DNA from 4 places in the Sinorhizobium sp. 22678 genome. Region 4 is predicted to be linked to each of the others. Evidence: riboswitches for the same ligand, from Rfam matches in the RefSeq annotation. Region 4 holds a riboswitch; each other region holds the start of a gene.
The links. Region 4 has a riboswitch for cobalamin ahead of ACTJKL_RS07020 (ABC transporter substrate-binding protein). Riboswitches for the same ligand answer to the same signal wherever they lie in the genome.

Region 1 (7,767 bases), on a different contig from region 4:
AATCGCACCGAAAGGACCTAATCGACCCCAAGATCGCCGAGTATGAGGGGCGTATCGTCAAGCTCACCGGCGATGGATTCCTGGCGGAGTTCCCAAGCGTCGTGAATGCAGTCACCTGCGCTGCCACGGTGCAGCGGTGTATGCTAGAGCGCAATGCGGATGTGCCGCGGCCAAGCCGCATCGAGCTTCGCATGGGCATCAATCTTGGCGACGTGATCGTTGAAAGCGATGACATTTTCGGGGACGGCGTCAACGTGGCTGTGCGCCTCGAAAAAATTGCGGCGCCGGGCGGTATCGCCGTATCTGCGGCCGTGCGAGATAACGTTGGCAACAGGCTGGATCTTCGATTTGAGGACATGGGCGAGCAGGCGCTCAAGAACATCGACCGGCCAGTGCGCGCCTACAGCATTTCTCTGGATTTCCCGGCGGCTCAAGAAACGGTCGGCTCGGATACAGGCAGCCAAGACCCTTGGGAGATCGAGAAGCCGTCCATCGCGGTGCTGCCCTTCAACAATATAAGCGGTGACCCTGAGCAAGAATATTTCAGCGACGGGATCACGGAGGACATCATCACCGACCTGTCGAAAATCTCCGGCCTGTTCGTTGTCGCCCGCAATACGGTATATACCTACAAGAACAAGCCGGTGAAGGTGCAGCAGGTGAGCCAAGATCTCAGGGTTGGCTATATCCTGGAAGGAAGCGTGCGTAGGGTCGGCTCGCGTGTGCGCGTCACTGCGCAACTCGTCGAGGGCAAGGGCGGTGGTCATCTCTGGGCCGATCGCTATGACTGGGACCTCACCGAAATCTTCGCCCTTCAAGACGAGATCACCCATACCATTGTGGACCACTTGAAGGTCAAGCTGCTTCCGGAGGAGAAAAAGGACATCGGTCGAGTGCCTACCGGGAACTTCGAGGCCTATGCGTATTACCTTAGAGGACGGCAATTCCTGCACTGGCACTCAAAGTCGCATTACGTTCTGGCGAAACGTATGTTCGCCATGGCGGTCGCACTCGACCCGCTTTATGCGCGGGCCTACGCCGGAATTGCCGATTGCGACTCTTTCCTCTTCCTTCACTACAACGCTGACGTGTCGATCGACGGAATTTTGGCCACCAGCGCAAAGGCGCTGGATCTTGAGAGCGGTCTCGCAGAAGCGCACGCTTCACTTGGCCTCGCCCTGTCGCTTCGCGAGCGACATTCGGAAGCCATGGCGGAGTTCGATCAGGCCATCGCCCTCGATCCCGATCTGTTTGAGGCCCATTATTTCTATGCCCGCGCTTGCTTCACCCAAGGTAAACTGGACGAAGCGGCCAGGCTTTTCCAGCGCGCCGCAGACATCAAACCTAACGATTACCAGGCCTTACTTGTGCTCATTAACGTTCTCCGTACCCTCGGGCGCGAGCAGGAAATGAATACCGCGGCGCGGGAAGGCGTCGCGCGCGCCGAACGTGAGCTCATGATGCGTCCGGAAAATCCAAGACCCGCCTATTTGGGGGCTGTGGGGCTTGCGGCACTTGGTGAGCTTGATCGCGCTAAGGAATGGGCGGGACGAGCTTTGGCGATCGATCCCGACGATCGCCTGGCCAAATATAACGTGGCTTGCTTTTACGCGCTTCAGGGCGAACCTGATCGGGCGATCGACTTGCTAGTCGAGCTTCTCCCGGGGGCCACCCATGAAACAAAGAGGTGGGTAAAATACGACTCGGATCTCGATTCGATCCGTAGTCATCCGCGGTTCCCCGAGGTGCTTGAGCTCCTCGGGTGAGAGATACGCCCGGCAATGATTTTCGGCAACTTAGGCGAAGAACAGGCCGAATGAGATCCGGGCGATGTCTTGAGGCATCCAAGCCCCCCGGTCAAGGCTTAGGCGCGCATCGGGAATATCCACGAAACGCCTCTCAACCCTCGTCGAGAGACGGCTCACCTTGCGGACCTCCGGGTCCGGTATCCTGGACATGAATTCATTGCGGAAAAATGCAGCCACCCGGAAACGGCCGCACCCGGCCAGACCACCAACGACTCCCGGACTCCCAAAAGGGTGCCGCAATACGTGGAGTGGGTCTCGTTTACAAACGTGTTTCCCACTGTCTGCCGGGAGTTGGAAAAGTTCACAAGTGCACAACTCCCAAAGGAAGGACCTCATGATCAGAATTTCCCATGGCACTCGGGGCGGTTCATTCCCAAGCCGCGACGCAGCACCGCCTATGAAGTACGATGTCCACCTCCCGCGCGGCCAGCGGGCAGGGGTTCGAAGGTTAAACGACCCAGCGACAATGCGCTCCCAGTCATGGATGAAGGTTCGCTTGGGGCTACGGACTTTAACGAGCATGTCGGGCTGGTCGACGCGCACGCCTAGTGGTCACTAATACCTCAGTACCGCCACCTCGGCGCACGCTTGACATTGTGAAGCAACTCCGAAGCCTCAGCGAAATCGCCAAAAAGGCTGGTCAGGCGCTTTTCCTCCTCGTGAGGCAAGCGTTCCCGCCGGCAAAAAACGTGAATGTTCCATACCTTAGTAGAAGTTTGCTTGGAAATCTTATCGGCTTCAACGCGTTCTACCATCTTGCTCCTCCCAAAGCGAAGGAGGTCAGACTATGCTACTTAAGTCTAATTAAGCAAGAACTAACTAAGTAATACTTATTGCCTGATCCTGATGGCTGCGACGGGTCGCTGGCGCGAGAAGATCTGCAGTTGATGCCAGGTGGTTGCGGCGACGTCTCTTGGCCAAGATGCTGTCTCCGGAAACGCTGCCATCGAGATTTATGGTGAACTTATCAACTCCGAAACCGACGTGATGCCGTTGTGCGTCGTATGGCGGCTTGTGGTTACCGCGGCCGTCATCCGTTCTCCCTCGGTCGAGTATGATCGGACATAAGATAATTCGGCGTCACCACCCCACGTCTTGCCGTCGATGGCGTGACGCTGGATGTACCCGCCAATCTTACTTCGTCACTTCAGGCCCCCAGCCCCAGCACCCCTATGACAGGTTGCCTATAGGAACCGCTGAGCTCATGTTCGGGGATGAGCTACCATGTACGTGCTTGTTGCCGCGTTACTGTCTTGGGGCTCGACTTTTAGATGATGCCGGGGAATTCGCCTTCATGCTGATCGTCGGGGTCGGCAAGCGCCGGTATGGGCTTGATAGGCCTTGCTGCTAGGGCTTTGAGGTCCTCGGCTAGGCCTGCGAGCTGCGCTGCAAAGTCCATCAAATTTGAAGCCGCGCAGTGCGCCGCGATATCCGAGAGGCCAGAAGCCGGCTCGTTTCGGCCGGCGCATTTCGGTTCGCTATCGTCCATGTCTCAGTCCCATTTCCATCAATGTGGATCGATGGCGAGGCTCGTCAAGGGCTGCGGCCGGTGACGAGCCTCCCGGCCGCCTGCGAGGGGCTAGAGCGACCAATGTCAGTTTAGGCTGGACGAGCGCCGGCCGCCATTAAGCAGTGTGGCTTAGCCCGCTTGAATCTGCACGGATCTCGCCAGACGCGCTCTTCGCCTGGCGCTCGGTCGTGTGGACCTATTCCAAGGCCGAACTGGTGAAGGCGCTAGCCGGCGCGAGACCTCAGCCGAGCGTCGAAGAGCTGCCGGCAATCGAGTCGCCGTGATTTGAAATGTTCAGACGATGCCGGAGAATTTCTGATGCTCGCGCACTTAGGCTTTTGCAGCCGCTTCTAGGCTCTTGCACTTCTTTCGGACTTAAGCAGAGCGTGATCATCTTTCGGCGCAAGGTGGAGAACGGATAGCCCAGCGGACAAATGCGGGACCTTTGACAGCACTGGCTTTCGAACGTTCTTCATTGTGTTTTGGCCGGCGCGAGCATAACAGTTCAGATGATGGTTCCGCCCGACTGGAGGGAAGGCGGATGAAAAGGGAATACGGTGAGGACGACCCCTAGGGGGCCAAAACCGTGGCTGCCCCCGCAACTGTGAGCGGCGAGCAAAGTCCAGAGATGCCATTGGCCGTGGATCGGCTGATAAGGCGGACCAAGCTACGACCCGCAAGCCAGGAGACCTGCCATCAGATTTGGGCGCTACGCCTCAACAACTGCCATGCCGCACGGTGGGTGCGGAAAGGAGAGCACATGCATATCGAACCGGGCGTCGTGGACGGCGCCAAAATTATGTTGAGTTATGCCACTGCCGCAGGGGCGTTCGGGCTCACCGCCAAGTTGGCGACTGACAGTATTCGCAGCGACGGTGGTGCGGGCGCGCTCGCGTTACGCAGTGTCGTCACAACGGCTTTGGTCTTCTGCTTTTTCGAAGTTCTGCCGCACCATCCTGTAGGCGTCTCGGAAGTCCACCTTATCCTCGGATCAACCCTTCTTCTACTGTTTGGTGCAGGCGCCGCCGCGATCGGCCTTGCAGCCGGGCTGCTTCTTCAAGGGCTTTTCTTTGCACCCTTTGATTTGCCGCAATATGGCATGAACGTAACAACATTGCTGGTGCCCCTTTGGGCGGTCAGTCTGTTCGCCGAGCGGATCATTCCGGCCCGGACCGCGTATGTGGACCTGACATACGGGCAAGCTTTGGCGCTTTCCACGGCCTATCAGAGTGGTATTGTTGCTTGGGTCGCCTTCTGGGCCCTGTATGGCCACGGCTTCAGCGTCGAAAACCTCGCGGCCGTCAGCTCCTTCGGTGTTGCCTATATGGGCGTTATCCTGCTGGAGCCTCTGATCGATCTGGGTGTTCTCGCCGGTGCAAAGGCGCTCGACCGCTACAGTCGCGGTCCTATGTTCAATATTAGATTGCATCAGGCGGTCTGAACAAGATCAACGCCATAGGCATCCTTAGGCGCAAGCGGGCTGGACCGCTTGCGCCGTACGTCACGAACTGCGGCGGACTTGGCCGGTAACCCCGGTCCGATACGCCTGGCTCGCAAAACCGGTCATGCGATTGGGCGCTGCGATTTTGACCCGATCTATTTTCAGGCATGGGCACGGAAATTGCAGACCTCAGACTCAAGCCGTGGCTCCTCGTCGCATTTAACCAGCTCGGATATGAGGTGGTCGGAGATATGCAGCATCTGTCTGCCGTAGAGACGCGGATAGCCGGGATGGTGGGCACTGTTATCGGAAAACCGTAAAAAGTGAGAGAGCTGATCTCGGATTGCAGAAGGACGTTGCCGATTTACCAGCCCGACGAAAGCGGCAATCCGCCCCCCTGATTCCGAGATGATGCCGCCCCCATCGGAAAGCATCTGGCGTGGGTGTTCTGCTGGTGTGAAGTTTCTTCCTTCGAGGTGACGAAGAAGGAACGGGATGCCTGTGGAGAGACTGGAGATGCGGCGTGTCCGCGAGATATTGAGATATCGCTTCGAACAAGGACTTGGACACAAGTCATCGGAATCGGCACCTTGACGGCCAGCAACCGAAAGAGGCGCTCGGCGAAGGCTGGCAAGAATAGTGGCCGGGTGACGACGATGGCGGCGGAAACCACACTACACGTCCCAGGCGTAACCGTCGGCGGCGAGGGCATGCCCCCGGTCAGGTTCATCAGTTCGCGCTGGTCATGGGCGTTGTTGCGGATGACCGGCCCGGCTTGTCCGGAACACCTCCATTGTCGGGCTTGCGCGCTTCGTCATGTCGCTATGCGGGCGCGCCGCATGCCATAGCTCATCAAATTCCACTTCTATGCGGTACCGATTATACATCCGGTCAAGCCTGCCGAGTTCCCTACCATTGTTGCTCTTGTTCCACAGCGTGAAGATCTGAGCTTCGGCCGCAATTCTTCAAGGGTGCTCTGGCTGCTGAACCTGGCCGCCCGCCATTTCCCTTCGGTTCACCCAAATGCGAAGATCACTCGCGGCGCAGCGTGCGCCGAGGATCTGTTCTTCGCTCCGCGAGCCGCAGATACCCGACACCGTCCGGATAGGCCCCGCGGGTGTTGGGTTCCAAGTCAACGCCGGGGCTGTGCCTCATGGCGCGACTTCCACTCCGGCTGATGCTCAGAGCAGAACCAGTGCGGCTCCGCCCGATCGACGGCGAAGCCAAAGCTGCCCCACCTGGTGCAGCCCGGATGCTCGCAGTCGTGGACGTACGGCCCGAGATCGTAGTGAGGCTTCGCGCCCAGTTCGTCACTCAAAGGACGACCTCCTGTGGTCGCCTCCTCAAATTTGGGGAGTTCGAGCATCGGTTGATTGTTCTTCTTTTGTTCTTACATTATCTCATCGCCATGGTCGAGACAATTGGCGATGCATTCAGCCTCGGTTGGCAACTCAAAGCGCGATGTGCATTCGGTAACCGCGAAGGCATGAAATCCGTTCGCCAGTGCACTTGGACTTATGATCTCGACATGCTGACGCTGGTCGCGACGCGCGGACGGGACTTTCCGCTGGCGATGCTCGCCAGTCGCCTTCGCTGCCCTCGCTGTGGATCGAGAAGTGTGGCCGTCGTGTTCATTCCGCCTTCGGAGGGCGACACGCGCCGAGGGGCGGCCTAACTGCGTTTGCAACCTAGTTCGCCCTAGGCTGCAGGTTTGAGCATTTCGCGTATGCTCGCCCTGTTCCTGACGCCACTTTGATAAATCTCTATCAGCCTGGCTGCCAGATCGGCCGCCTCAGGGCAATCATAGGTCATTCTTCTGGCTTTGATCTCCTCGTCGAACAGGCTCTGCAACAATTCGATATCGCTCGGAGTGAGAATCCTGGGATCGATTGCATGGAACTGAGAGGTCATTAACCGATCTCCTCTCTAGGGGCGCAATAGCGGAAGCTCCTCCGCAGGGCGCCCGGGTAAATCCTGCGGCGCAAGAGCATTGTAAACCGAAGAACGGCGATCGCGAGTCGCGAAAATTAACGGCACGGATGAACATAAGCAGTGATCCGATCAACATCTCGTCCGTTATTGGCTGCATGGCTAAAGCAGCTTCAAAGAGGCCATCCCCGGAGCCTCCGGGGTAACAATGGCTGGGGCAACGGCCAAATCCAGCGAACGCCGGCAGCTCTCATGGCGGTGGCGTTGATGGCGAAGCGCGAGCTTGAGCAGTGACGTTCTTCTTCGATCAGCTAGGCAGACTGGATTAACGAGCTCCCCCGGTCTTGGTGCCGCTTTGCGAATTGCCTCGCCGGGCCCCCCTGAAAAACGCTACGCCTTCGATCAGCATCCGTGATGTTGCGGCGCGCTCGGTAGCTGCACGGTGTTTCTGCAGTTCCTCGACCTTCTTCATTTCTGAGGTGAGGTCATCACGCAAGGCGTCGATCCAAGCAGAACCTTCATCTCCTTTGGTCGTGTCCCCACAGGTGGTGTAGCTCGGCGGTAGCGAAGCCGCTCGCGAGCGCGCCCTTCACAGCGCCGTAGTGAGCGGGCGGCGGAGCGGTGGTCATCGATGTTCTCCGGTAGGGTCGGGTTGCTGACACCAACCTGATTCGAAGGAACCACCGATGACCGACGACATGATGAACCTGCGTGCGCTCGTGGAGAAGTCCCCCGACGCCGATCTTTTGCGCGAGATGATCGGTTTTGCCGCCGAGCGGCTGATGGAGCTGGAGGTGGGGGCCGCCACCGGTGCCGGCTATGGTGAGAAGAACCCGCTGCGGACGGCCCAACGCAACGGCTACCGCGAGCGGGATTGGGAGACGCGCGCCGGAACCGTCGAGCTGCGCATTCCGAAGCTCAGGAAGGGCTCTTACTTTCCGGGCTTCCTGGAGCCGCGGCGCATGGCCGAGAAGGCGCTGACGGCGGTCATCCAGGAAGCCTATGTGCAGGGAATCTCGACCCGCTCGGTCGACGATCTGGTCAAGGCCATGGGCATGAGTGGCATCTCCAAGAGCCAG
Region 2 (7,767 bases), on a different contig from region 4:
ACCGCACTTTCGGTCGTGTCGACGCGCTGGTCAACGCAGCGGCGATCACGGATCGCGGCACGATCCTCGACACCAGCCCGGAACTCTTCGACCGGATGTTCGCGGTCAATGTGCGGGCGCCATTCTTCCTGATGCAGGAGGTGATAAAGGTGATGCGGCGGGAGAAGACGGAGGGCACGATCGTCAATATCGGTTCCATGTCGGCGAAGGCGGGCCAGCCCTTCATCACAGCCTATTGTGCGTCGAAGGGGGCGCTGGAGACGCTGACCAGGAACACCGCCTATGCCGTCCTGCGCAACCGGATACGGGCCAACGGCCTCAACATCGGCTGGATGGCCTCGGAAGGCGAAGACCGCATCCAGCGCGAATATCACGATGCGCCGGCGAACTGGCTGGAAAAGGCGGCGGCGAGCCAGCCCTTCGGCAGGCTCGTAGATCCGGCCGAGGTCGCGCGCGCCTGCGCCTATCTCTCATCGGCAGAATCCGGCCTCATGACGGGTTCCGTCATCTGTTTCGATCAGTCGATCTGGGGGGCCTATGACGCCTCGCCTCATCCGGAGGCACCGCTCTGAAGCTCTCCTCTTGCTCGCCTTGCGTTTCGAGGGGAGCTGTGGCCATATGCCGCCGTCAGGTGCCCGCGAAATGCGGGAGAATCGGGAAGCCGGTGCAGTTCCGGCACGTGCCCAACGCTGTGACGGGGACGTTCTCGCCAGGTTGGTCTGAATCTTTTCAGACCTTTGCCACTGAATCTTCACGTGATTCGGGAAGGCGGCGCGAACGGATGATCCGAAGTCAGAAGACCGGCCTGGCGAGATAGACCGGCCCCGCGCGGACGGCGGGAGGTTTCCGCATTGTTGGGGATCGAACGATGCTGCCTGACCAGAACGGCTGCCTTGCGGCGGCCGGAGCTTTTTCGCCGGACGAGCGCGCCGCCGTCTATCGTGCCATAGAGACCCGCCGCGACGTGCGCGACGAATTCCTGCCCGAACCACTGCCTGAGGATCTGGTCGCGCGACTGCTCGCTGCGGCGCACCAGGCGCCGTCCGTCGGCTTCATGCAACCTTGGAACTTCGTGCTCGTTCGTCGGGACGAGACGCGGGAGAAAGTCTGGCAGGCATTCCAGCGCGCCAATGACGAGGCCGCAGAGATGTTTTTCGGCGAAAGGCAGGCGAAGTATCGCTCGCTGAAGCTCGAAGGCATTCGCAAGGCGCCGCTCAGCATTTGCGTGACCTGCGACCGGACGCGCGGCGGAGCGGTCGTCCTGGGCCGCACCCATAATCCGCAGATGGATCTGTACTCGACCGTTTGCGCCGTCCAGAACCTCTGGCTTGCCGCGCGCGCCGAAGGGGTGGGCGTCGGCTGGGTCAGCATTTTCCATGAGAGGGAGATCAAGGCGATTCTCGGGATTCCGGAGCATATCGAAATCGTTGCCTGGCTTTGCCTGGGTTTCGTCGACAAGCTGTATCAAGAGCCGGAACTCGCCGCGAAGGGCTGGCGGCAGCGCTTGCCGCTCGAAGATCTCGTTTTCGAGGAAGGCTGGGGTGTCCGTTAGATCACGATGTTAGGGTCGATCTAAGGCCTGGTGATACTCTGGATACCCGACGCGGCTTGTTCGATACCCTCATTCCTGTGCTTGTCACAGGAATCCAGCCAGACCAAGTCCTTGGGCTGAAAGAACGCTTCCCGCGCCGCAGACGCGGCGCTGCTGGATCCCTGTGACAAGCACAGGGATGAGGGTCGAGAGGGTGCGACCCCTCGGCGCATTTCATAAACCGTGAAGATAGCGAGGCGGCGCAGAAGCTCCCGCCCGTATACAGCGTCCCGCTTCGCTTCGATGTAGTAGCCGCACATCCCCGGTCCCTCATTCCTGTGCTCGTCACAGGAATCCAGCCAGACCAAGTCCTTGGGCTGAAAGAACTCTCCCGCGCCGCAGACGCGGCGCTGCTCTCATCCCTGTGACGAGCACAGGGACGAGGACGGAGGAGAGATTGCAGTCCTCCGAAAAGTTTCCCACAGCGCTGCGCATCTTACCGGACGCGCAAAGGTCGCTGCTTAACGGGCTCTGGATCAAGAAGATGCGTGCCATTCTCGCGGAATGCTCGCAACGGCGCCTGTCAATTGTCCTGCAGCGGCTGGTATCGCGGCCCAAGCGGATGCTTGAGGTCGATCGCGCTCTCTTCCTGCGGAAGGAAGGTCGGACCGACGATGCGGACCTTGTTTTTGGTCGGGTCGTAGGGCCGCTCTTCTATCGGCTTGGGCGGCGCCTTTCTCTCGCTGCCCATGGTAATGACCGATGGGCTGACGGCGGTGAGCTTTCCGGCAGAGCCTGTCTTTTGCCTGTTGGCATCCGTTGCGGAATCCGGAATTCCGCAGCCACAGATGCCCGGTGAGCCGACACCGCGCGCCCGGTAGGCAAAGGCCGTTGGGAGGTCGGTGTAGGGTCGGCCGGTCGTTGCCGAAACCATCCGGTCCGCTTCTTCCGTTGCGAGCACATGGTAGTAGAGCTCCGTCTCCGCACCCGGGCAGCGCGCGCGGCAGAGATCGGCGTCGCGACCGAAGTCCGCCGGCGTGGCATGCGAGGAGATGGGAAAGAAGGCGCCATCGCATGTTCGCACGCACATGGTTCTGAGGCTGCCGGCGAAATCGGGCTCCATGAGCGGAAGCTCTGCCCCGGGGGCGTCGAGTAGTAGCGGATAGGCATCGCTGTCCGGCGGCAGGTCCCTCACGATGTTCCGGTGAACCTCCGTTTCCCGGGCGGCGGCGTTCGCAAACTCGCCTCCGGCGCTTCCGGTATCCCAGGCCTCGCGCACCCCTGAGCAGCCGTTGAGTTCCATTGCGGCGAGGATGCGCCGCCGAACGTCGTCGTCGCCACCGCCGATCAGATGCCTGCGCTGCGCCTTGAGTTGCCGCAGATTTTCCTCCATCCGCGCGATCGTGCCGTCGAGTTCGGCGCAAGCCGCCTCGTCATCGCCGCCGATAATGACGACGCTGTCGCTGCTGCATTCCATTCGGCGGCGATCGTTCTTGGCGCGTCGCAACTCGATGTTCTGGCGGGAGACCGCACCTGTGAAATCGCGCAGGCTGGCATTCGTCGTGAAACCTGTGGGAAGGCCGGCGAGGCGGGCGCTCAGCCGTTCGCAAACGCCGGATGCCGCAGCCGGACCGGTTGTCGCCAACGCGAGCGGTACGAGAACCGCCGCGATGCGCCGGATCTTGGATGCCACCTTCGGGGACGCGGACACGTGCTTCTTCCTGCCTTGCAGCGGACCGTTGCCGATGTGTCCGCCTTACCGCCTCATCATAGGACCTTGTCGAGATGGTGCAACGGGAAGAGGGCATCTGCGTTAATTTGCAATGCCCTTGAATGGAAAGCAGTGGGCCGTGCGACCTGCACGGCCCGGAATATCGGGTCAGGCGGCGCGCGCCGTTTCGAGCGACATCGGGCGATCGAGGACGGTACCCTCGATGGAGGCCACAGCCTTCATCGTTTCGAGCAGGTTCCTGCTCACCTCCCAGGCAATGGCGACCGCATGGACGGAGCCGATCCTGTGCGGGTCGGCTATGCGCTCCCCCGGGCAACCCATGCGGCGGAACATTCGCTCCAGGAAAACGTCGGTGACCGTGACGATATGGCTGATGCCCGAGGCAAGGCTCATTTCGCCCACACCGCACATCAGTTCGGCCGCGGCGATGGTGACCTGGTTCGATGCGCGATCCTGGGAAATTTCGGGATCGATGCAGAAGCGGCTCGATTCCCACACCGACGCGCTGCGGATTTCCGGATTGTCCCCGAGCAGGATCGGGAACGTATCGTCCAGCATATTCGGACCGAGCGTCGGAAGGAGCCTGAGAGAGCCACGAATCTTGCCAGTGTCCGGCGAGTACGACATGACATAGAGCGGATTGGCCTTGTCGTAGTGGTCGATTTCCCAGTCCCCTTCGGTCTTGACGTCCCACTTCAAGAAGTCGTGGAATACGCGCTTACGCAGCCGGAACATCTCGTCGATGGCCTGGGGATGCTGGCTGCGACCGTTTCCGTTCACTATCCTGATCATTTTTCGCTCCATGCGTGATTACGCGATGTAGCGATGCTGTCAGGCTCGGATGACATATGTAACTGTCTATAGTGACAGTTTATTTTCTTGTTTTTTCCCAATAGATTTGTGGGGGAAACTGCGAGTGGCCGGTCCTGTCCCGGGCCGGCAACCCGTCAGATGGTGGGGATCAGAGCATGTCGAACAGCGTGCGCTACGGCTTGCGTGTTGGACACTACATTGAGTTTGCGGCGGGCATTGGTCATGAAGAAACGCACGGTTCGCTCGGATATCCCGAGAATAGTTGCAATCTCCCAGTAGCTCTTGCCGGCCGCCGACCAGGTGAGCACTTCGGTTTCCCGCCCGGTCAGGCGGAGATCGCGCTCGTCGAGCGCCCCGGCCATGGCCGAATGTTCGAGCATGGAGGCGTGGAACAGGTTGGCAGCGAGCTGGAAATCGCGCAGATGGCAACGGCGATAGGCGGACCACTCGACCGGCGACATATTGGCACCGATTGCGAGGAGCGCCATGCGGCCTGCAGGCGAGGGGAGCGGCAAGGCCACGCCTTCGGTGGAAAGCCCGATCTCCTCGGCCGCCTCGAAGAGGGGCTCGCATTCCGGAAAGCGGCGCCGCGCTGTCGCCCATTCCACGGGCCTGACACCGCCTAGCGCAAGCTTGAGGATCGGGTCGATCCTGTAAAGCTCCCTGGCGGCGTAGATTTCAGCGGCGTAGGCGCCGAAAGTGTGATGCAGGCGGCAGATTCTCAGACCATCCGGAAGCGACTCCGCCTCCAGATACAGGAGATGCGAGATGTTGAAGGTTCGACGCATCAGGGCGAAGAAGCGCTCGGGGTCGGCGCAACCTCCATATTCCACGATATCCAGCAAATTGAGGACAGCTTGTTGATTAGTCATGCCGTAACACCGAAACTTGCCCCTATAATAAACATGGTTTACGGCGGCCGGTTTTGTCTAGTGCAATATTTCATAAACGGTGCAGTAATCCGGTCTATACAATCATAAGTTGAGTTTTGAGCCTAATATCGCTAGCGCGGCCGCGTCGGTTCCCCTGGAAGCAGCGTTTTTTTGCCCTCCATCGCCAATGAGGAGGCGCGCCATCCCTCAGACGGGATGGCTCGATTCGACGACGGCCAGCGCTGCCATGTTGACGACGCCGCGCGAGGTGACGGACGGCGACAGGATATGCGCCGGCAGCGCCGAGCCCAGAAGGATCGGGCCGACATGCAGGCTGTCCGTCATGGTTTTGACCACGCCGAGCGTGATGTTGGCGGCATCGAGATTGGGGAAGACGAGCAGATTCGCTTCGCCGTTCAGCGTGCTGTCCGGCATCACGCGTTGGCGCAGGACCTCGGAGATGGCGGAATCGCCATGCATTTCTCCGTCCACCTCCAGATCGGGGGCTAGCTCGCGCACGAGCTGCAGTGCGGTGCGCATCTTGAATGCGCTCTCGGAATCGCGCGAGCCGAAGTTCGAATGGGAGACGAGGGCGGCACGCGGCGTGATGCCGAAGCGGCGGATTTCGTTTGCAGCCATCACCGTCGTCTGAGCGATCTCCTCCGCGCTCGGGCTGAAGCTCACATAGGTATCGGTAAAGAAGGTCGCTCCGCGTTGTGAGATCAGGAGGCTGAGCGCCGAGAAGTCGAGTACGCCCGACCGCTTGCCGATGATCTGCGATACATCGCGCAAATGCTTGCTGTAGCGTCCCTCGACCCCGCAGATCAGCGCGTCCGCCTCGCCGCGCTTGACGGCGAGCGCGCCGATGACCGTCGTATTCGTGCGCACGATCGTGCGGGCCGCCTCGGGAATGACGCCGAGCCGCCCGACGAGGGCGAAATAATCATCGACATAGTCGCGGTAGCGCGGGTCGCCTTCGGGATTGACGACCTCGAAATCGACGTCGGGACGGATTCTGAGGCCGTAGCGCCGCAGTCGGGTCTCGATGATTTGCGGGCGGCCGATCAGGATCGGCTTGGCTGTACCTTCCTCCAGCAGAACCTGGGCGGCCCGCAGCACCCGCTCATCTTCGCCCTCGGCGAAGATGACGCGGTTCTTCGTCGCATTCTTCGCTGCAGCAAAGACCGGTTTCATGATGAAGCCGGAGCGGAAGACGAAACGGTTGAGCTTGTCGAGATAGGCGTCGAAGTCCTGGATCGGACGCGTGGCGACGCCGCTTTCGGCTGCAGCCTTTGCCACGGCCGGCGCAATCCGCAGGATCAGCCGCTGATCGAAAGGCGAAGGGATCAGGTAATCGGGGCCGAAGACGGGCGTTTCGCCGGAATAGGCGCGCGCGGCGACATCCGACGGCTCCTCGCGGGCAAGGCCTGCTATCGCTCGCACCGCCGCCATCTTCATCTCTTCGTTGATGGTGCGTGCGCCGCAATCGAGCGCGCCACGGAAAATATGCGGGAAACAGAGGACATTGTTGACCTGGTTCGGAAAATCCGAGCGTCCGGTGCAGATCATGGCATCGGGGCGCGCGGCGCGGGCCACTTCGGGCATGATCTCCGGCGTAGGATTGGCCAGCGCCATGATCAGTGGCTTTTCGGCCATCCGGGCCAACAGTTCAGGCTTGAGAACGCCGGCGGCCGAGAGCCCCAGAAACACGTCGGCTCCGCCGATGCTGTCGGCGAGCACACGATTGTCGCTCTCCTGCGCATAGACGGCTTTCCACTCGTCCATCAGGGCCTCGCGCCCTTTGTAGACGAGACCTTCGATGTCGTGGACCCAGATGTTTTCGCGCTTGGCGCCCAGCGTGACGAGGAGGTTGAGGCAGGCAAGCGCCGCCGCCCCGGCACCTGAGGCCACGATCTTGGCCTCGGCAATGTCCTTGCCGGCAAGTTCCAGGCCGTTCAGGACGGCGGCAGCGACGATGATCGCGGTCCCGTGCTGGTCGTCGTGGAAGACCGGTATTTCCATTTTCTCGCGCAGACGCCGCTCCACCTCGAAACATTCGGGAGCTTTGATGTCCTCGAGATTGATGCCGCCGAAGGTCGGCTCCAGCGCCGAGATGACGTCGACCATCCGATCGACCGTCGGTGCGTCGATCTCGATGTCGAAGACGTCGATCCCCGCGAACTTCTTGAAGAGAACGGCCTTCCCCTCCATCACGGGTTTGGAGGCCAGGGGACCGATATTGCCAAGGCCGAGAACGGCTGTGCCGTTGGATACCACGGCGACGAGATTGGCGCGGGCGGTGAAATCGGCGGCGGTCTCGGGATTGTCCTTGATGGCGAGGCAAGGTGCGGCGACCCCCGGCGAATAGGCGAGCGCCAGGTCGCGCTGATTCCCGAGTGGCTTGGTCGGCTGGATCTCGAGCTTGCCGGGGCGAGGATAGCGATGGAAGAAGAGTGCCTGCTGATCGATGTCTCCGCTGGCGGGAACGGCCTGGGATTTCGCTTTATCGCCCGTGTTCATGCCTTTGCATTCCTTGAATTCTTGCGTGGGACCCGAGAGCGCGGTTATGAAATCGCGCTCACATCCGGTGCTGATCGATGTCGTGCCTTTTGGCATGAATCGCCCGGCAGGTACAGTTTCGACGCGGTTCTTTCCAGGCATGGCTACGCGGCGCTTGCTGCGTGCTCCGCGTCCCATGTCATCTTCCTGAAACACGAGTCTGATTTTGACGGTCGTGAAACGGCTAAACCAGGATGAGGCTGGCATGGCGGCGGCATCGGCATACCAACAGAATTCCGTTCTGAAACTGCGGACGCTTT
Region 3 (7,767 bases), on a different contig from region 4:
CCGTCGACGAGTTCCTCGCCGACTACCGCCTCTATTCCTACGCGATGAAGGCCTATGGCCTGGCGGATATGATCGAGTCGGTCGCCTTCATGAGGAAGGTGCTCGAAAGCGACCTGTCCGACGATAACAGCTTTGCCAACAAGCTGACGGACGAACGATACCGCGAATTCACGATGGCGTTCAGCTTCAGCGGTGGAACGGCGGTTTCCCAGACCGAAGCGCAGCTCGACGCGATGATCGGCCTTTACAATACGAGTATCGCCAGCATCGGGGAAACCCAGAAGGAAGAGACGCGCTACTACAACGTCATGATCGACAAGGTAACGAGCGTCGATCAGCTTCTGAACAATGAGCGTCTGCGGACCTATGTCTTCACCGTCTTCGGTATCGACGAGAGTACGTACTCCCGTGAAACGCTCCGCAACGTTCTCTCCAGCAATGCCGACGATCCGGACAGCTATGAGAAAACCGTGCTCGAACCCAGACTATCGGAGCTCGAGGCTGCCAGAGCCGACGCCCAGGCGAAGCTCCAGCAGAGCGGCACGACGGAGGCGGAAAAGCTGGAACTCCGGGCGAAGATAGCCACCTACAACAAGTCGATTTCCACGGTCAGCAATTACCTGGCGATGGCGGCGGCTTTCCAGTTCAACGCCGACGGCACGGTGGCCGCGGGATCGGCGCAGACCGCCGCGCACAAGAAGACCATGAATGAACTCTACGTCTCCAGCAATCCCCGGATCACCCCCCAGGCAGCGCTCCTGAACAAGGCCTATTTCGAGGAAAAGATCGCGAGCATCACGACCGTCAGCGAGCTTGTCGCCGATACGCGCCTCTATAACTACATCCGCACGGCCTTCGATCTCAACGAGGTCACCATCGTGGCGGCGACGATCAAGAATATCCTGACCAGCGATCCGGACGACCCGAACAGCTACATCAATACGATCGGCAAGGGGAACGAGAACTACAAGGCGCTCGCCAGGGCCTTCAACTTCCAGGCGGACGGCACGCTCGCGGCGGGCGATGCGGCGCAGACCACGGAACAGACGACACTCACCTCCAGCCGTTACATGACGCGCTACAACGACAAGGACGACGCAGCGGACGCGAAGGCGATCGGCGCCTATAAGCTTGCCGTCGAGAAGATGGCGTCCGTCGGCGACTTCATCGACACGGCTTCGATCTACGATTTCGCGCTGCAAGCGGTCGGTCTCGATCCGGACGCCGAAAGCGCACGGACGATCAAGCGGGTTCTGACCAGCGATCTCACCGATCCGGAAAGCTTCGTCTACACGCTGAAAGACGAGCGTTACCTGAAGCTCGCCCAGCTGTTCAACTTTACGACATCGGGCGACATCGGCGTTCCGGCATTGGCCCAGTCGGAGACGCTGATTCAGGAGACCGCCAAGACCTACATCGTCAACAAGTCCCGTTTTGGCTCGGAGGAGGACAAGACCACGGCCAAAGCGGATGCCGAATATTATACGGCCGAGGTCGCCAAACTCTCTTCTCTCGACGAATTTCTGGCCGATTCCCGCCTGGTCGATTTCGCTCTCGCGGCAAACGGCATCGATCCCGAGAATGTCACCGTCGATTTCCTTCGCGACATCTTCACCTCCGATCTGGACGATCCCAAGAGCTTCATCAATCAGCAGCAGAACTCCGGGGCCTATATCGCCCTGGTCACCTCGTTCAATTTCGACCGCGGCGGCAACGTGCTGCGCGAGGACAAGAGCGTCATCGTCACGCGGCAGGGGCTTTACGAGACCCTCGACCGGTATCTGCACCAGACGCTGGAAGAACAGGCCGGCGAGGACAATGCAGGTGTCCGCCTGGCACTCTATTTCGAGCGCCAGGCAGGCTCGCTCGTCGACGCTTACGATCTCCTGGCCGATGATGCGCTCGCCGAAGTGTTCCGCACGATCTTCAGCCTGCCCGACGAATTCAGTTCCATGGACATCGACCAGCAGGCAAAGATCGTCGAGAAGAACCTCGAGCTAGAGAAGCTGAGCGATCCGGCCGAGCTGAAGAAGCTCCTCGCGCGCTTCACCGTGCTCTACGATCTGGAGAACAACATGGAAGTCGATCCGGCCGTGGTGGTGCTCTCGGGCAGCGGCAGCAATATCGGCATCAGCGCCGATACGCTCTTCCAACTGTCGCAACTCAGGAAGGGCGGGTAGGGCTTAACGGCGGCCGGACCGGCACGCGTCGTTACTCGCCTCAATCCTCGCGCAGCACCTTATCGGGGTTCATGATCCCCGCCGGGTCGAAAGCGTGCTTGATCCGCCGCATGAGCTCGATCTCGATCGGCGAGCGGATCGCCGCGAGTTCGTCGCGTTTCAACTGGCCGATGCCATGCTCGGCAGATATCGAGCCCTCATGCTTGAGCACGACGGCGTGAACGATCGCATTGATCTCGCGCCACCGGTCGAGAAAGCCCTGCTTGTCCGCGCCGACGGGCTGGGAGATGTTGTAGTGGATATTGCCGTCGCCCATATGGCCGAAGGCGCAGATGCGTGCGCCGGGAATGGCCTTGGAGACCAGCGCATCCGCTTCCGTCATGAAGGCCGGAATGCTCGATACCGGGACCGAAACGTCATGCTTGATCGAGCCGCCTTCGGGCTTTTGTGCCGGCGACATGCTTTCGCGCATGTGCCAGAGGGCTCTGCGCTGCGCTTCGTTCTGGGCAATGACGGCGTTCTCGACGAGACCGTCGGAGATGACCGCTTCGAGAAGGTCTTGCACCATCCGCTCCGCGCTTTCGGCGGTATCCGAGGTGGAGATATCGATCAACGCGTACCACGGATGCGTCGTTTCCATCGGATCTCGAACGCCGGCGATGTGCCGGGTGGTGAACTCGATGCCGAGCCGCGGCATCAGTTCGAAGCCCGTCAGGGCCGGCCCGCAGAGGCTCGATGCCCGATCGAAAAGCACCAGTGCGTCCTCGACGCTTCTGAGGCCGGCAAAAGCCACCTGGTGGCCCCGCGGTTTCGGGAAGAGCTTCAAAACGGCGCCGGTTATGACGCCGAGCGTTCCCTCGGCACCGATGAAAAGATCGCGCAGATCGTAGCCCGTATTGTCCTTCTTGAGGCGTCTGAGCCCGTTCCAGATCTCCCCGGTCGGAAGCACGACCTCCAGCCCCAGGCAAAGCTGGCGCATATTGCCATAGACAAGCACGGCAGTGCCGCCGGCATTGGTCGAAAGATTGCCGCCGATCCTGGCAGAGCCTTCCGAGCCGAGTGACAGGGGAAAAAGCCGGTCGACGTCATCGGCGGCCTTCTGGATCTCCGCCAGAATACAACCGGCATCGGCCACGATCACGTTGCCGACCGGGTCGATGTCGCGGATGCGGTTCAGCCGCTCGAGGGAAAGGACCACGTCGGCTCTGCCCTCGCGCGGAATCTGGCCGGCCACATGTCCGGTGTTGCCGCCCTGCGGCACGACTGCCGTTCGGGTCTGGCTCGCAAGCCGCATGACCAGCGAAACTTCCTCGACGGAGCCGGGCCTGAGCACGAGCGGCGTCGTGCCGTGATAGAGCCCGCGGGACTCGACCAGGTAGGGGGCCGTGTCGGCGGGTGCGGTGAGGGCATTGCCGGGCCCGACGATGTCGACGAAGGAGGCGATGAGTTCGGGAGATGGAAGTATGGTGGTCATGGCCCTGCCTCGGATCACGTGGTTGCTTCAAGCGTGCCGCTGGCCATCAGCCCCGCGGCGCGGCCGCGCGCTGCAGCCGGTCGATGATCGCTTCGCCGAGCCCCACGCTCGGGATCGGGCCGAAAGCGATGGTCGCGGCGCCGCTGGCATCCGCCTTTTTCATATAATCGAAAAGATTGGCCGCGGCTTCCCGCAGGCTGCCGCCCGGACTGAGATCCAGGACGATTGCGGCATCGCCTTCACCGGGAAGTGCCTTTCCGCCGAAGCGGATGAGGGCCTCTCCTTTCCGGACCTCATCTGCATTGAGGCGCACAGCGGCACCGGGAGCATAATGCGAGGCGAGCATGCCGGGCGCCTCGATGACAGCGCCGGCGGTCTCCGGGCGCTCGATGGCAAGACCGGTCAAAGCTTCGATCTCTGCCGCGTCGAGCCCCCCGGGCCTCAGCAGCCGCAGCTTTCCGTTCTCGACCTTGACGATGGTCGATTCAAGGCCGATCGCGGCCGGGCCTGCGTCGAGGATGAGCTTCAGCCTGGAGCCGAGATCCGCCTGCACATGGGCGGCACTGGTGGGACTGATCTTGCCCGAGGTGTTGGCGCTCGGCGCCGCCAAAGGCCGCCCGAATCGGGCGATCACCCGACGCGAGAACCCGTCGGGCATCCGAATTCCGAGCGTATCGAGACCGGCGGATGCGAGCGTGTGCACGGTGCTTTCCCGCCGCTGCGGCAGGATCAGCGTGAGGGGGCCAGGCCAAAAAGCCTCGGCCAGACGTCTCGAAACCGGATCGAAGGTCACATGCGCCTCCGCCATCGCCAGATCGGAGACGTGACAGATCAGCGGATTGAACCGCGGCCGCCCCTTCATCTCGTAAATGCGGCTGATCGCATCGGGGGTCGTGGCATCGGCAGCAAGGCCGTATACGGTCTCCGTGGGGATCGCCACGGGTTCCCCGTCCGAAAGAACTGCGCAAGCCGTCTCGATTGCCCGCTCCGGTTCGATGCGCGTGTCGATGATCTCGGCCATGGCGTTCTGATCCTTTCCGTCGCTTCCTTAACGGAGCGATTGCAAAAACAGAACGATTTTCTTGGTCAAAGGCTGCGAATGATCCGCCGCAAGGCTTCGTCGCGTGCGCCGAGTATCAGCACGTTCTTCAGCGCCACCTTCGGATCCTGCGTCCGGAAAATCAGGCCGTTGCCGCGCACGTTGCGGTTGACGACGATCCGTCCTTCGCCGGCATCGGGCTCGATCGCGACGGCGAAATACATGCGCGAATAGCCCGGCTGGATACGGTCGAAGAAATGGGTCTCGTTCCCGAGGTCGCAGAAGAAGTTCGCGAGATAAAAGGACCAGGTGATCTCATGTCCCTTTGCGAGGCAGGTTTTCGCGGCGGTCACGTGGCAGTAGCCGAGATGCGGACTGTTGGCGAGCGTGCGATGGTAGACCATCTTCGGGAACTGCATCGAGGCATGAAACCCGTTGATTCGGCTGTGGGTCGTCTCGCCCGCCGTCGTCAGCTTCCGCGCCGTCTGCTGCGCAACCTCGGCATAACTCAGATACTGCCGCTCGTTCGCCATCCACCGGCGTCTATCGATCCGGCCGGTCCGCAGGAACTCGGTGTGAGCCTTGGCTTTCGCCGGTGCGGCCGCCTTGTCGGCAGCGTCGTAATATCGGAGTTTTGCCATGGGCGTCGTCGCGCCGTCCTGTCCGAAAGCGGGTTGATGGTAGCGAACGTAAATCATCACAGTTAACGAATTGGTTCGTTTGCGGCCGTGCGAGCATCGATCAGACCTTGTGTCGGTGGGCCGTGTCGTAAAATGGCCAGCCGCCTTCGCGCCATGAACGGCGCTGCCGAAAAATCCGCCGGCTGCGCGGAGATTCACCTACTTCCTTGTTTGTTATGGATAATATCCGTCTGCCAATCGTGCCGATTGCGCCGCGAATGGCTGTCGTCTTTCTGGAAGCGGATGTCGTCTATTGGCAGTTGCCGGACCGGCCCTGAGGCTTAGATGAGGACACTCAAGGTGCTGCCTCGAAGGGAAGGCGGAGAATTGGGAAGCCGGTCAAATCCCGGCGCTGCCCCCGCAACGGTGGTGGAGCGAACAGCCACGGCAGAAGGCCACTGGACACAGCGTCCGGGAAGGCGCCGGGCAGGTCCCTTGCGGACAGCTCCAGAGCCCGGAAACCAGCCTTGAAGCAGAAACAGACCGTAGCTGGTTGCGGCGGGCAGCCGGATCGGAGCCAATTGCGTTGCGGGTCCATGCGGCCGGCGCGGGTTCCAGTCCTGCCTCTCCGAAACGGCGGAAAACGAGGATAAGGGCATGGAAATTCAGACCGAAATGCTGCGCAAGCTGAAGACCCGTCGCGATGGCTACAGCCTCGACCGCGCCTTCTACGTCGATCCTGATTATTATCGCCAGGACCTGGAGCAGATCTGGTACAAGGATTGGCTGTTCATCGGCCATGATTGTGAAGTCCCGCGGCCGGGGAACTATTTCACGGTGCAGGTCGGCGATTACCCGGTCGTTATCGTTCGAGACAGACAGGGCGCGGTGCGGGCACTGCACAATTCGTGCCGCCATCGCGGCTCGCGCGTCTGCACGCAGCACAAAGGCTCATCCGCCAAACTCGTCTGTCCCTACCACCAGTGGACCTACGAGCTCGACGGCCGCCTGCTCTTCGCGCGGCAGATGCCCGAGGGCTTCGACCCGGCCGAACACAGTCTTAAGCCGATCCACTGCGAAACCGTCGGCGGTTACATCTTCATCAGCCTTGCCGAACAACCGATGGACTTCCGGCCGTTCCGCGAGACGGTCGCGGCCTATCTCGCGCCGCACCGCCTCGGGGAAACGAAGGTCGCCTTCGAGAGCACGATCGTCGAGAAGGGCAATTGGAAGCTGGTCTGGGAGAACAATCGCGAGTGCTACCACTGCGCCGCCAATCATCCGGAACTCTGCCGTACCTATCCCGAAGCGCCGACCGTCACCGGTGTCCAGGGGGCGATGAACGACCCGGAAATCGGCGCCCATTGGCAGAAATGCGAGGCGGCGGGCCTTCCGAGCGCTTTCAGGATCGCGCCCACCGGCCAGTTCCGCATGACGAGAATGCCGCTGATCAACGGCGCCGAGAGCTATACGATGTCCGGACAGAAGGCCGTGCGCAGGCAGCTCTCCGCCGGGCTTGACGCCGATGGCATCGGCACGCTGCTCCTCTTCCATTATCCGACGACCTGGAACCACATTCTGGGCGATCATGCGATCACCTTCCGCGTTCTGCCGCTCGGGCCGGAACTGACACAGGTTACGACCAAATGGCTGGTCAACAAGGATGCGGTGGAGGGCGTCGACTATACGATAGACGAGCTGACGCACGTCTGGACGGAGACCAACGACCAGGACCGGCAGATCGTCGAGGAAAACGCGTTCGGGATCCGCTCGCCGGCCTATGAGCCGGGTCCATATTCGGCCGAACACGAGGGCGGCGTCATGCAGTTCGTCGAGTGGTATTCGAGCTTCATGCTGGACCGCCTTCAGGGCGGGGCCACGCAGCTCTCGCGGGTGGCATGACCATGGAAATGCCTCGCTCCTTTCACCATTTCGACGAGCTCGATCCCTGGAGAGACCGTCAGCACATGCTGGAGTGCACGTCGGCCGTAGCCGAAGCCGCCGACGTGATGACTTTCACCTTCCGATCCGACAAGCCGGCCTGGTTCCGCTACCTGCCCGGGCAGTTCGTGACGCTCGAACTGCCCGTCTCGGCCGAGCCGGTGATGCGCACCTATACGCTGTCGTCCTCGCCCTCGCGCCCGCTTTCGGTCGCGGTCACGGTCAAGGCGCAGCCGGGAAGCATCGGCACCCGCTGGATGTTCGACAATCTGAAGCCGGGCATGATGCTCAAGGCGTTCGGGCCGCTCGGCGATTTCAGCTTCGTCCGTCATCCCGGTGAAAAGTATCTCTTCATTTCGGCGGGGTCGGGTGTCACGCCGATGATGTCGATGACGCGCTGGATGGCCGATTGCGCGCCGGAAACGGATGTCACCTTCATTTCCTGCGCCCGCCGCCCCGACGATCTCCTCTTCAGAACGGAGCTCGAAGTTCTCGCGCGTCAAATGCCGCGGC
Region 4 (7,767 bases):
TCGAGGCGGGCGCGCGCGAGGCGATGGAGAAGGGACCCCTCGGCTTCAAGGTCATCGATGTCGGCGTGCTGCTCACCGACGGCCAGCACCATTCGGTCGACAGCTCGGAATATGCGTTCCGCACGGCCGGCAAGCTTGGCGTCCGGCAGGCGCTGTCGCAGGCCGCCTCCGTACTGATGCAGCCGGTCTTTCGCGTCGAAATCCATGTCCCGTCGGTCTATTCGGGCAGTCTCGTGCCGATCGTTGCCTCGTTGAAGGGCCAGGTGTTGGGCTTCGATCGGGACGAAGCGGCGAAAGGCTGGGACATCTTCCGCGCCCTTCTGCCCGGCAGCGCGCTCGACGACCTGGCGCGCTCGCTCAGATCCGCCACCCAGGGCATCGGCTATTTTTCCAAGAGTTTCGATCATTTCGAGGAACTCTACGGCAAGGAAGCCCAGGCGATCGTCACCGCTCACGGAGCGCCGGCCAACGAGCATTGACCGACAGCACGAAGCGCGCCGTATCGATACGGCGCTTGTTGGGTCATCCCCGGCCTGGAGCGTTCAGCGTTTCCTTGAAACACCGAACGCTCCAACTGAAACTACGCCTGCCGACGGAAAACCGCTACGCACTTTTCCTGGACCTCGGGCGCACGGGCAGCGGCAATGCCGCCCGTCGCGACCCGATGACCGCAGTTGCGCCGAGCACGATGCCTGCCGTCAGCAACAGGGCTTGCGCAGCGACGAAGGGCGCCTCGGTTTGCGTCGGCGCCAGCGGCTGCAGCACCGGAACCTTGAGGAAGCTCTGCACGACAAGAACGAAGAGGTTGAGATAGAGCGCGAATGTCGCGCTCACCACATAGGCCGGCCGGGCCCAGCCGCGGAGCGTCAAGGCATAAAGCGCGGCAAAGGCGATGACGAGGGTGAGGACGGAAATCGCTCCGACCACCAGTGCGGGCGTGATCCCGCTGAAGGGAAAGAGGAAGCCGGTGATGCTGGTGGCCGCGGTGGTGACGAGGAAAACTGCGTGCCAATGGCCGAGCCAGCGGCCGGCGGCGAGCGCCGGCAGGGCGACGAGGCCGGTTCCGATCCCGATCAGACTGACGGCGACATGCAGGGCAAGAAGGGTCTCGATGGAAATTCCGGGGATCATAGCGCATCTCCTGGAGGCAGGGGGACGAAGCTGGGGGAGGGCGACGGCACCGCCGCCGCGCCTCGCCGGCGTTGAAGTCAAGCTTCGATGAATTCGAGCAGGTCGGCGTTGAAGCGGTCCTGATAGGTCTGCGTCAGGCCATGGTCGGCACCCTCGTAGACCTTCAGCACGGCATGCTTGACGATTTTGACGCTCGAAAGCGCCGAGGCGCCGATCGGCACGATCTGGTCGTCGTCGCCGTGGAGGACCAGGGTCGGCTTGTCGAACTTCGCCAGGTCGGCATTGAAATCGCTTTCCGAGAAGGCGCGGATGCTGTCGAGCTGGCCCTTGAGGCCGCCCATCATGCCCTGCAGCCAGAAGCTCTCGCGGATTCCCTCCGAGATGGAGGCACCCTCGCGATTGTACCCGTAAAAGGGGATCGTCAGATCCCTGAAGAATTGCGAGCGGTCGTCGTAGGTGCCCTTGCGAATGCCATCGAAGACGTCGATCGGCAGGCCGCCGGGGTTGGCCTCGGTTTTCAGCATGAGCGGCGGCACCGCGCCGATCAGCGCCACCTTTGCCACGCGCCCGGTGCCGTGCCGGCCGATGTAGCGGGTGATCTCGCCACCGCCTGTCGAATGCCCGACAAGGATCACGTTGCGCAAGTCCAGCGCCTCGATCAGTTCGGCAAGGTCGTCGGCGTACTGGTCCATGGTGTTGTTGTCCCAGACCTGGTCCGAACGGCCGTGGCTGCGGCGGTCGTGGGCGATGACGCGGTAGCCCTTGTTTGCAAAGAAGACCATCTGCGCATCCCATACGTCGGCCGTGAGCGGCCAGCCATGGGAGAAGAGGATGGGTTGAGCATTGCGCGAGCCCCAGTCCTTGTAGAAGATGCGGGTGCCGTCCCTGGTGGTGATCGTAGCCATTTTCTTCATCCTTTCAGCGGGTTGGAAGACTGCCGGGTGGGGTGCCGTACTTGCCGCGCCCCGTGCTTGAAGATTTAGGCCGATTGCGAAATGATCGGGATTGGCGGATCGGACATTAGGCGGGCCGAAACCGACAAAGAGGGGCGACATGGCGAATGGACGAGCACTGCCAGCGAGAGCCGAGATCGGCCTCATGCTTTATCCGGGTTGCCAGATGGCGATGGTCCACGGCATGACGGATCTCATCGGCATAGCCGGTCAATTCTCCGCCGAGCGCGGCGGAACGGTGGCGCGAGTCAGTCACTGGCGGCTTCAGGACGACGGCTGTCTTGCACGCTGTTTCGACACCCATCCCGAACTCGGGTCCCGGCAGGCGCCGGAGATCCTGCTTGTCCCAGGCCGGCTGACGGGACCGATGGAAGCAGAGGAGGCAGCGCCCTATGCGCGCTGGCTGCTCGACCGGCATGCCCAGCGGGCGACGCTGGCATCGACTTGCGGCGGGACTTTCGTGCTTGCGGCGACGGGCCTGCTCAAGGGTCGCCCGGCGACGACGCACTGGCTGTTCGCCAATGCCTTCCGCGATCGTTTCCCCGACGTCCGGCTCGATCCGGACAAGATCGTCATCGAGGACGGGGACCTCATCACCGCCGGCGGCCTCATGGCGTGGACGGACCTCGCATGCGCCTCGTGGACCGCCTGTTCGGTCCGACGGTGACGGTCGAGACCGGGCGTTTCCTGCTCATCGATCCGGCCGGACGCGAGCAGCGGCACTATTCCAGCTTTTCGCCGCGTCTCAATCACGGTGACGAGGCGATCCTCAAGGTGCAGCATTGGCTGCAGGCGCGCGAGGCCCGCGCCGTCAGCGTCGCGGAGATGGCCAAAGTGGTGGCGATGGAGGAGCGCACGTTCCTGCGCCGTTTCAAGGCGGCGACCGGTATGAAGCCGATCGAATATGCGCAGCATCTGCGCGTCGGCAAGGCGCGTGAGCTCCTGGAGTTCACCAAACGCTCGGTCGAACAGATCGCCTGGACCGTCGGCTATGAGGATGCTGCGGCTTTCCGCAAGCTGTTCCATCGCATCGTCGGGCTGTCGCCGGGCGACTACCGGCACCGTTTCGCCGTAGCGGCTGCCGGATAAACTGCGCGGAGCACGGCGTCGCTTCTTTCGCGCCCGCGGCTGCGGAACAAATTTTCGTCTGAAGAATTAACAGGTGTCGCTTCTGTCCCCCAGCGACATTCAGGACCCCAACCTGTTGCAGTGCCCGCGTCATCCCCTGCGCGGGCACTCGCATGTCTGCGAAACGATTCCCGCCCGCCCTCGGTTGAGGACGCAAGCGGGACCCCGCAAAGCGGCGAGGCCCCGCCTGAAGTGTCGCTGAAAAGATCTAGGTCCTTGTATAGGTGGGAAGCCAGGAAGCTAGAGTGCCATCCGCTCCCATCTATAGGACCTTGGTCCGACCCCCTAAGGGCAAAGGTCCTAGGCCCGTTGCCAGCTGAGTCTCAGGGTACATATTGCAGCATTCGCGCCGCGGGAGCCTGGAGCGGAACATTGTGCGGCATTTCTGCTCTGGCTCCTTGCACGATCACGTTCCATGATTTTGGGTCGACGGGGCCTAAAGTCATCGTGATCTCGGCAGGGGAACAACTCAACGATGGATCTCTCCCATGGCATTGTCGAACTACGGACGGAACAACACTGTCTCTGAAACCTGTTTCAGGACGCTCACCCACCCGTTGACGAACCTGATCTGCATTATCGTGGCCGTGTCGATCGCCGTTTTCGCGAGCGTACCGACAGGCATTCCCCCATACGTGCTCGCGCCGATCGGCTTCATGCTGGTTATCCTGATCGACCCTGCAGAAATTGCATCTAGATTGAAGGCGCGCTCCGCAACGCGGGACGTCACGGTTGGCCGCTCGGAATCGGCCGCCGGAGGCTGGCAGGCCAAGGGAGACGGTTGGAGCCTGACATTCCAACGCAAACACGGCCTGACGAGAGGAGCGGCTCGGTCGAATATCGCCGCCGCTGCACGGGGACGCGCGGCCGACAGCTGCCGCCGCTGAAATCGTACCTAAACGCCAAGCGCCGCGCGTCGCCGGACGCGCGGCGCTTGCGCGGGAATTTGTCCGGAGCCAGCGGAAGGCGGATTGTCGCCGATTGCTGCGGGGCACCGGGCAAGATCCGCCCGCATCGGCGAAGTTGTCGATTGCGCTTCCACAAAATCAATCATTTAGAGTTAGCCGATCTCTTGCTACTGTAAACATTGAAACGCGCCGCCATCGCGGCGATCGCAAGTGCGTCCATCGCCCTTTCCGCGGCTTCGACAGGCGCAGCAGAGTTCATCACGTCCTGAGCTGGTCCTGGCCGCCTCCGGAGCGACCGTCTCCGGCTGGACGCTTTGCGACGCCGGCGGCTGCCGCGAACTCCCGGTGCAAAGCCGGGAACCAATCGTCCTGTGGCCATGTGATGGGCTAAAGCGATAATGGCCGATGCCGATCTGGCGGGCACTGGTTGAAGGCTGATCGGAACAGTCCGGGGCGCCATGAAATGTTATTACATATCTTTCTGTTGACGAGTGTAATAACATAACATATTGAACCCGCATGCAGCGCGGCTTCGCGTTTCACCTTGACCAGCGGCTGCATTCTAAATTAACTGAGCCGGACGGTTCCCCTACCCGTGAGGTGGAGGGGATTAATAGGGAACACGGTGCGGACGACCCAAGAGGGACCAAAACCGTGGCTGCCCCCGCAACTGTAAGCGAATCGTCGTTCATCGTGGCGCCCAGGCGCCAGCCACTGCGCGCGTTGCGCGGGAAGGCAGATGAGCGATTTCTGTCCGCGAGCCAGGAGACCTGCCGTCAAATCAGATCCAACGTCACGGGCGGGGATGCCCGGAACAGGAGCAAGCCATGATCATCTTTCGCGCCTTGCGGCGCACGCTTTCATCAGTTTCCCCGAGGTCGAGCCGTCACTCGTCCGATCGAACCCGATCGGCAGGCTGACGATCACGGCCGTATAGCGGCCTCACATTCGGGGACTATTCATGAACAGCTTTTGGAAACGACCGCTCATTGCGGGTCTCATCACCTTTTCCGCAGGCGTAGCGGCTCTTGACCGTCCCGCCTTCGCTGCCGAGACGACCTATCCGCTGACACTCGAAAACTGCGGTCGGCAGATCACCTTCGACAAGACGCCGACGCGCACCGTCTCGATCGGCCAGAGCAGCACCGAAATCCTCTATCTGCTCGGCCTTGCGGACAAGGTCGCCGGCACCGCCCTCTGGGTCGGCCCCGTCCTTGAAGGTTACGAGGAGGTCAACGCCAAGGTCGAGCGCCTGGCAGACAACGATCCGAGCTTCGAAAGCGTGCTTGCCAAGAAACCGGACATGGTGGCGGTGCAATTTCAATGGCAGGTCGGCCCGGAAGGCGTGGTCGCGCGGCCGGAGCAGTTCGAGGAGCTCGGCATTCCGGTCTACACATCGCCTTCGGATTGCACCGGCAAGGAGAATTCGGCGGCGAGCGACGGCGTGCGCCGGCAGGTCTTCACCATGGATCTCGTCTATCGGGAAATTCGCGAGCTGGCGCAGATTTACGATGTTCAGGACAAGGGCGAGAAGGTCGTAGCCGAGCTGAAAAGCCGAGAAGAGGCGGCGCGCGCCAAGGTCGCCTCGGCCGGGGGCAAACTCTCGGCGGTCTTCTGGTTCTCCAGCGCTGCCGATGCCGACCCCTATGTCGCCGGCAGGAACGGCGCACCCGGCTACATAATGGCGGCGCTCGGCATCGAAAACATCATCGACACAGAAGACGAATGGCCGACGGTCGGCTGGGAAACCATCGCCAAGGCCGAGCCGACCATGATCGTTGCCGGCTCCATGGAGCGTCGACGCTACCCGCTGGACAGCCTCGACGCCAAACTCGAATTCCTGAAGACCGATCCCGTGGCGAGCCTCATGCCGGCAGTCGCCAAAGGCTATGTGTTCGACATGGATGCGCAGGCGATGAACCCGACGATCCGCACGATCGAAGGAATCGAAGCGCTGGCGGATGCCATCGCCGAGGCCGGACTTGCGCCCAAGGCTGGGCCGGCTTCCAAGGGTGGGTTGGGCAAGTGAGCCGCGTGCTTACCCTGGCCGGGCGAACGGGGACGGGACGCGTCGGCGCGGCTATCGCCGCGCTCGTGATCCTGTTCGCGGCACTCTGGATGGGCGCTGCGATCGGCGAAACGGCGATCCCGTTCAGGACGGTTGCGCAGACGGTCGCGAATCGGCTGTGGAACGCCGGCTATCCGCTGGCCCCGATCGACGAGGGCATCATCTGGAGCTACCGACTGAGCCGGGCGGTCGTGGCCGCTTCCTGCGGGGCGGCGCTCGCGCTCTCCGGAGCCGTGCTGCAATCGCTGCTGCGCAATCCGCTCGCCGATCCCTATATTCTCGGCATCTCCGCCGGCGCCTCGACAGGCGCGGTCAGCGTCGCCATCCTCGGTGTGGGTGCCGGGATGCTGACGCTGCCGCTCGGCGCCTTCATCGGCGCGCTGGTCGCTTTCATCCTGGTGAGCCTGCTGGCGGTGAAGGCCGGCCGCGGCACCGCGGCGATCATCCTGGCGGGTGTGGCGGGGTCACAGCTCTTCAACGCACTGACCTCCTTCATCGTCACCAAGGCGGCCACGGCCGAGCAGGCGCGTGGCATCATGTTCTGGCTGCTCGGCAATCTTTCGGGCGTGCGCTGGCCGGATGCCTGGCTCGCCGTGCCGGCGACGCTTCTCGGTCTCGTCGTCTGTCTCTGGCATGCCCGTCCCCTCGACGCGTTTACCTTCGGGTCGGAATCGGCTGCCTCGCTCGGCATCTCGGTCAGGCGAACCTATTTCGCGCTTGTCGGCGTCTCGGCGATGATGACTGCGGTGATGGTATCCATCGTCGGGTCGATCGGTTTCGTCGGCCTCGTCATCCCCCATGCGGCCCGCATGCTCGTCGGCGTCCGCCACGGTGTCCTGCTGCCGGCAGCGGCGCTCATCGGCGCCGTGTTCATGATCCTCGCGGACATACTGTCGCGCGTTCTCATTCCCGGCCAGATCCTGCCGATCGGCGTGATCACGGCGCTCGTCGGCGCTCCGGCCTTCGCGTTGATACTCGGACAAAGGAGGGACCGCGCATGACGCTTTCGGCGCGCGGGGTTTCATGGTCGGCCGGCGGGGTGGACATCCTGAAGGAGGTCTCCCTCACGGTCGAGACGGGAGAGTTCCTCGGCATCATCGGCCCGAACGGTTCCGGCAAGACGAGCCTGATGTCGCTCATATCGGGCATCCGCAAGCCGAAGAAGGGGGAGGTGCTTCTGGACGGTTCTCCGATCGGGACGCTCGGCCGCCGCACGGTCGCGCAAAGGCTCGCTCTGGTCGAGCAGCAGGCCGAGACCGGCGAGAGGATCACCGCGCGCCAGGCGGTAGAGCTCGGCCGCACACCCTATCTCGGGCCGCTTTCGCCCTGGTCGCCGGAGGACGATGCGATCGTCGAGGCGGCGCTCGAAAACGTGGATATGGCGCATCTTGCCGATCGCCTGTGGCACACGCTCTCCGGCGGCGAGCGGCAAAGGCTGCACATTGCTCGGGCGCTGGCGCAGCAATCGAAGATCCTGCTCCTCGACGAGCCGACCAACCATCTCGACATCGGCCATCAGATCAGCCTGCTCGACCTCGTTCGCCGCCAGGACCTGACGGTGGTCGCAGCGCTCCACGAC

Region 1: linked by a shared signal. The riboswitch ahead of ACTJKL_RS28860 (energy-coupling factor ABC transporter permease) and the one ahead of ACTJKL_RS07020 (ABC transporter substrate-binding protein) in region 4 are both predicted to bind cobalamin.
Region 2: linked by a shared signal. The riboswitch ahead of bluB (5,6-dimethylbenzimidazole synthase) and the one ahead of ACTJKL_RS07020 (ABC transporter substrate-binding protein) in region 4 are both predicted to bind cobalamin.
Region 3: linked by a shared signal. The riboswitch ahead of ACTJKL_RS14650 (aromatic ring-hydroxylating oxygenase subunit alpha) and the one ahead of ACTJKL_RS07020 (ABC transporter substrate-binding protein) in region 4 are both predicted to bind cobalamin.

The regions. Positions count from the first base shown of each region.
Region 1 covers NZ_JBQEMS010000032.1:875-8,641, reverse strand. The annotation lists gene ACTJKL_RS28875 (adenylate/guanylate cyclase domain-containing protein) at 1-1,766, shown strand, start outside; gene ACTJKL_RS28870 (hypothetical protein) at 2,372-2,563, opposite strand; gene ACTJKL_RS28865 (hypothetical protein) at 3,076-3,297, opposite strand; cobalamin riboswitch at 3,815-4,030, shown strand; gene ACTJKL_RS28860 (energy-coupling factor ABC transporter permease) at 4,079-4,759, shown strand; gene ACTJKL_RS28855 (EsV-1-7 cysteine-rich motif-containing protein) at 5,892-6,077, opposite strand; gene ACTJKL_RS28850 (hypothetical protein) at 6,129-6,434, shown strand; gene ACTJKL_RS28845 (hypothetical protein) at 6,458-6,670, opposite strand; gene ACTJKL_RS28840 (IS256 family transposase) at 7,375-7,767, shown strand, end outside.
Region 2 covers NZ_JBQEMS010000024.1:65,548-73,314, forward strand. The annotation lists gene ACTJKL_RS26310 (SDR family oxidoreductase) at 1-572, shown strand, start outside; cobalamin riboswitch at 613-823, shown strand; gene bluB (5,6-dimethylbenzimidazole synthase) at 869-1,552, shown strand; gene ACTJKL_RS26320 (DUF2865 domain-containing protein) at 2,115-3,242, opposite strand; gene ACTJKL_RS26325 (acyl-homoserine-lactone synthase) at 3,411-4,055, opposite strand; gene ACTJKL_RS26330 (helix-turn-helix transcriptional regulator) at 4,211-4,948, opposite strand; gene ACTJKL_RS26335 (NADP-dependent malic enzyme) at 5,156-7,468, opposite strand; gene ACTJKL_RS26340 (UDP-2,3-diacylglucosamine diphosphatase) at 7,713-7,767, shown strand, end outside.
Region 3 covers NZ_JBQEMS010000008.1:208,371-216,137, reverse strand. The annotation lists gene ACTJKL_RS14670 (DUF1217 domain-containing protein) at 1-2,180, shown strand, start outside; gene ACTJKL_RS14665 (FAD-binding oxidoreductase) at 2,221-3,654, opposite strand; gene ACTJKL_RS14660 (L-threonylcarbamoyladenylate synthase) at 3,701-4,675, opposite strand; gene ACTJKL_RS14655 (DUF6656 family protein) at 4,741-5,334, opposite strand; cobalamin riboswitch at 5,655-5,857, shown strand; gene ACTJKL_RS14650 (aromatic ring-hydroxylating oxygenase subunit alpha) at 5,971-7,215, shown strand; gene ACTJKL_RS14645 (FAD-binding oxidoreductase) at 7,212-7,767, shown strand, end outside.
Region 4 covers NZ_JBQEMS010000003.1:313,254-321,020, forward strand. The annotation lists gene ACTJKL_RS06990 (elongation factor G) at 1-479, shown strand, start outside; gene ACTJKL_RS06995 (hypothetical protein) at 604-1,131, opposite strand; gene ACTJKL_RS07000 (alpha/beta fold hydrolase) at 1,209-2,036, opposite strand; partial or broken gene ACTJKL_RS07005 (GlxA family transcriptional regulator) at 2,185-3,173, shown strand; gene ACTJKL_RS07010 (hypothetical protein) at 3,701-4,099, shown strand; partial or broken gene ACTJKL_RS07015 (DUF1850 domain-containing protein) at 4,385-4,519, shown strand; cobalamin riboswitch at 4,684-4,912, shown strand; gene ACTJKL_RS07020 (ABC transporter substrate-binding protein) at 5,082-6,149, shown strand; gene ACTJKL_RS07025 (FecCD family ABC transporter permease) at 6,146-7,189, shown strand; gene ACTJKL_RS07030 (ABC transporter ATP-binding protein) at 7,186-7,767, shown strand, end outside.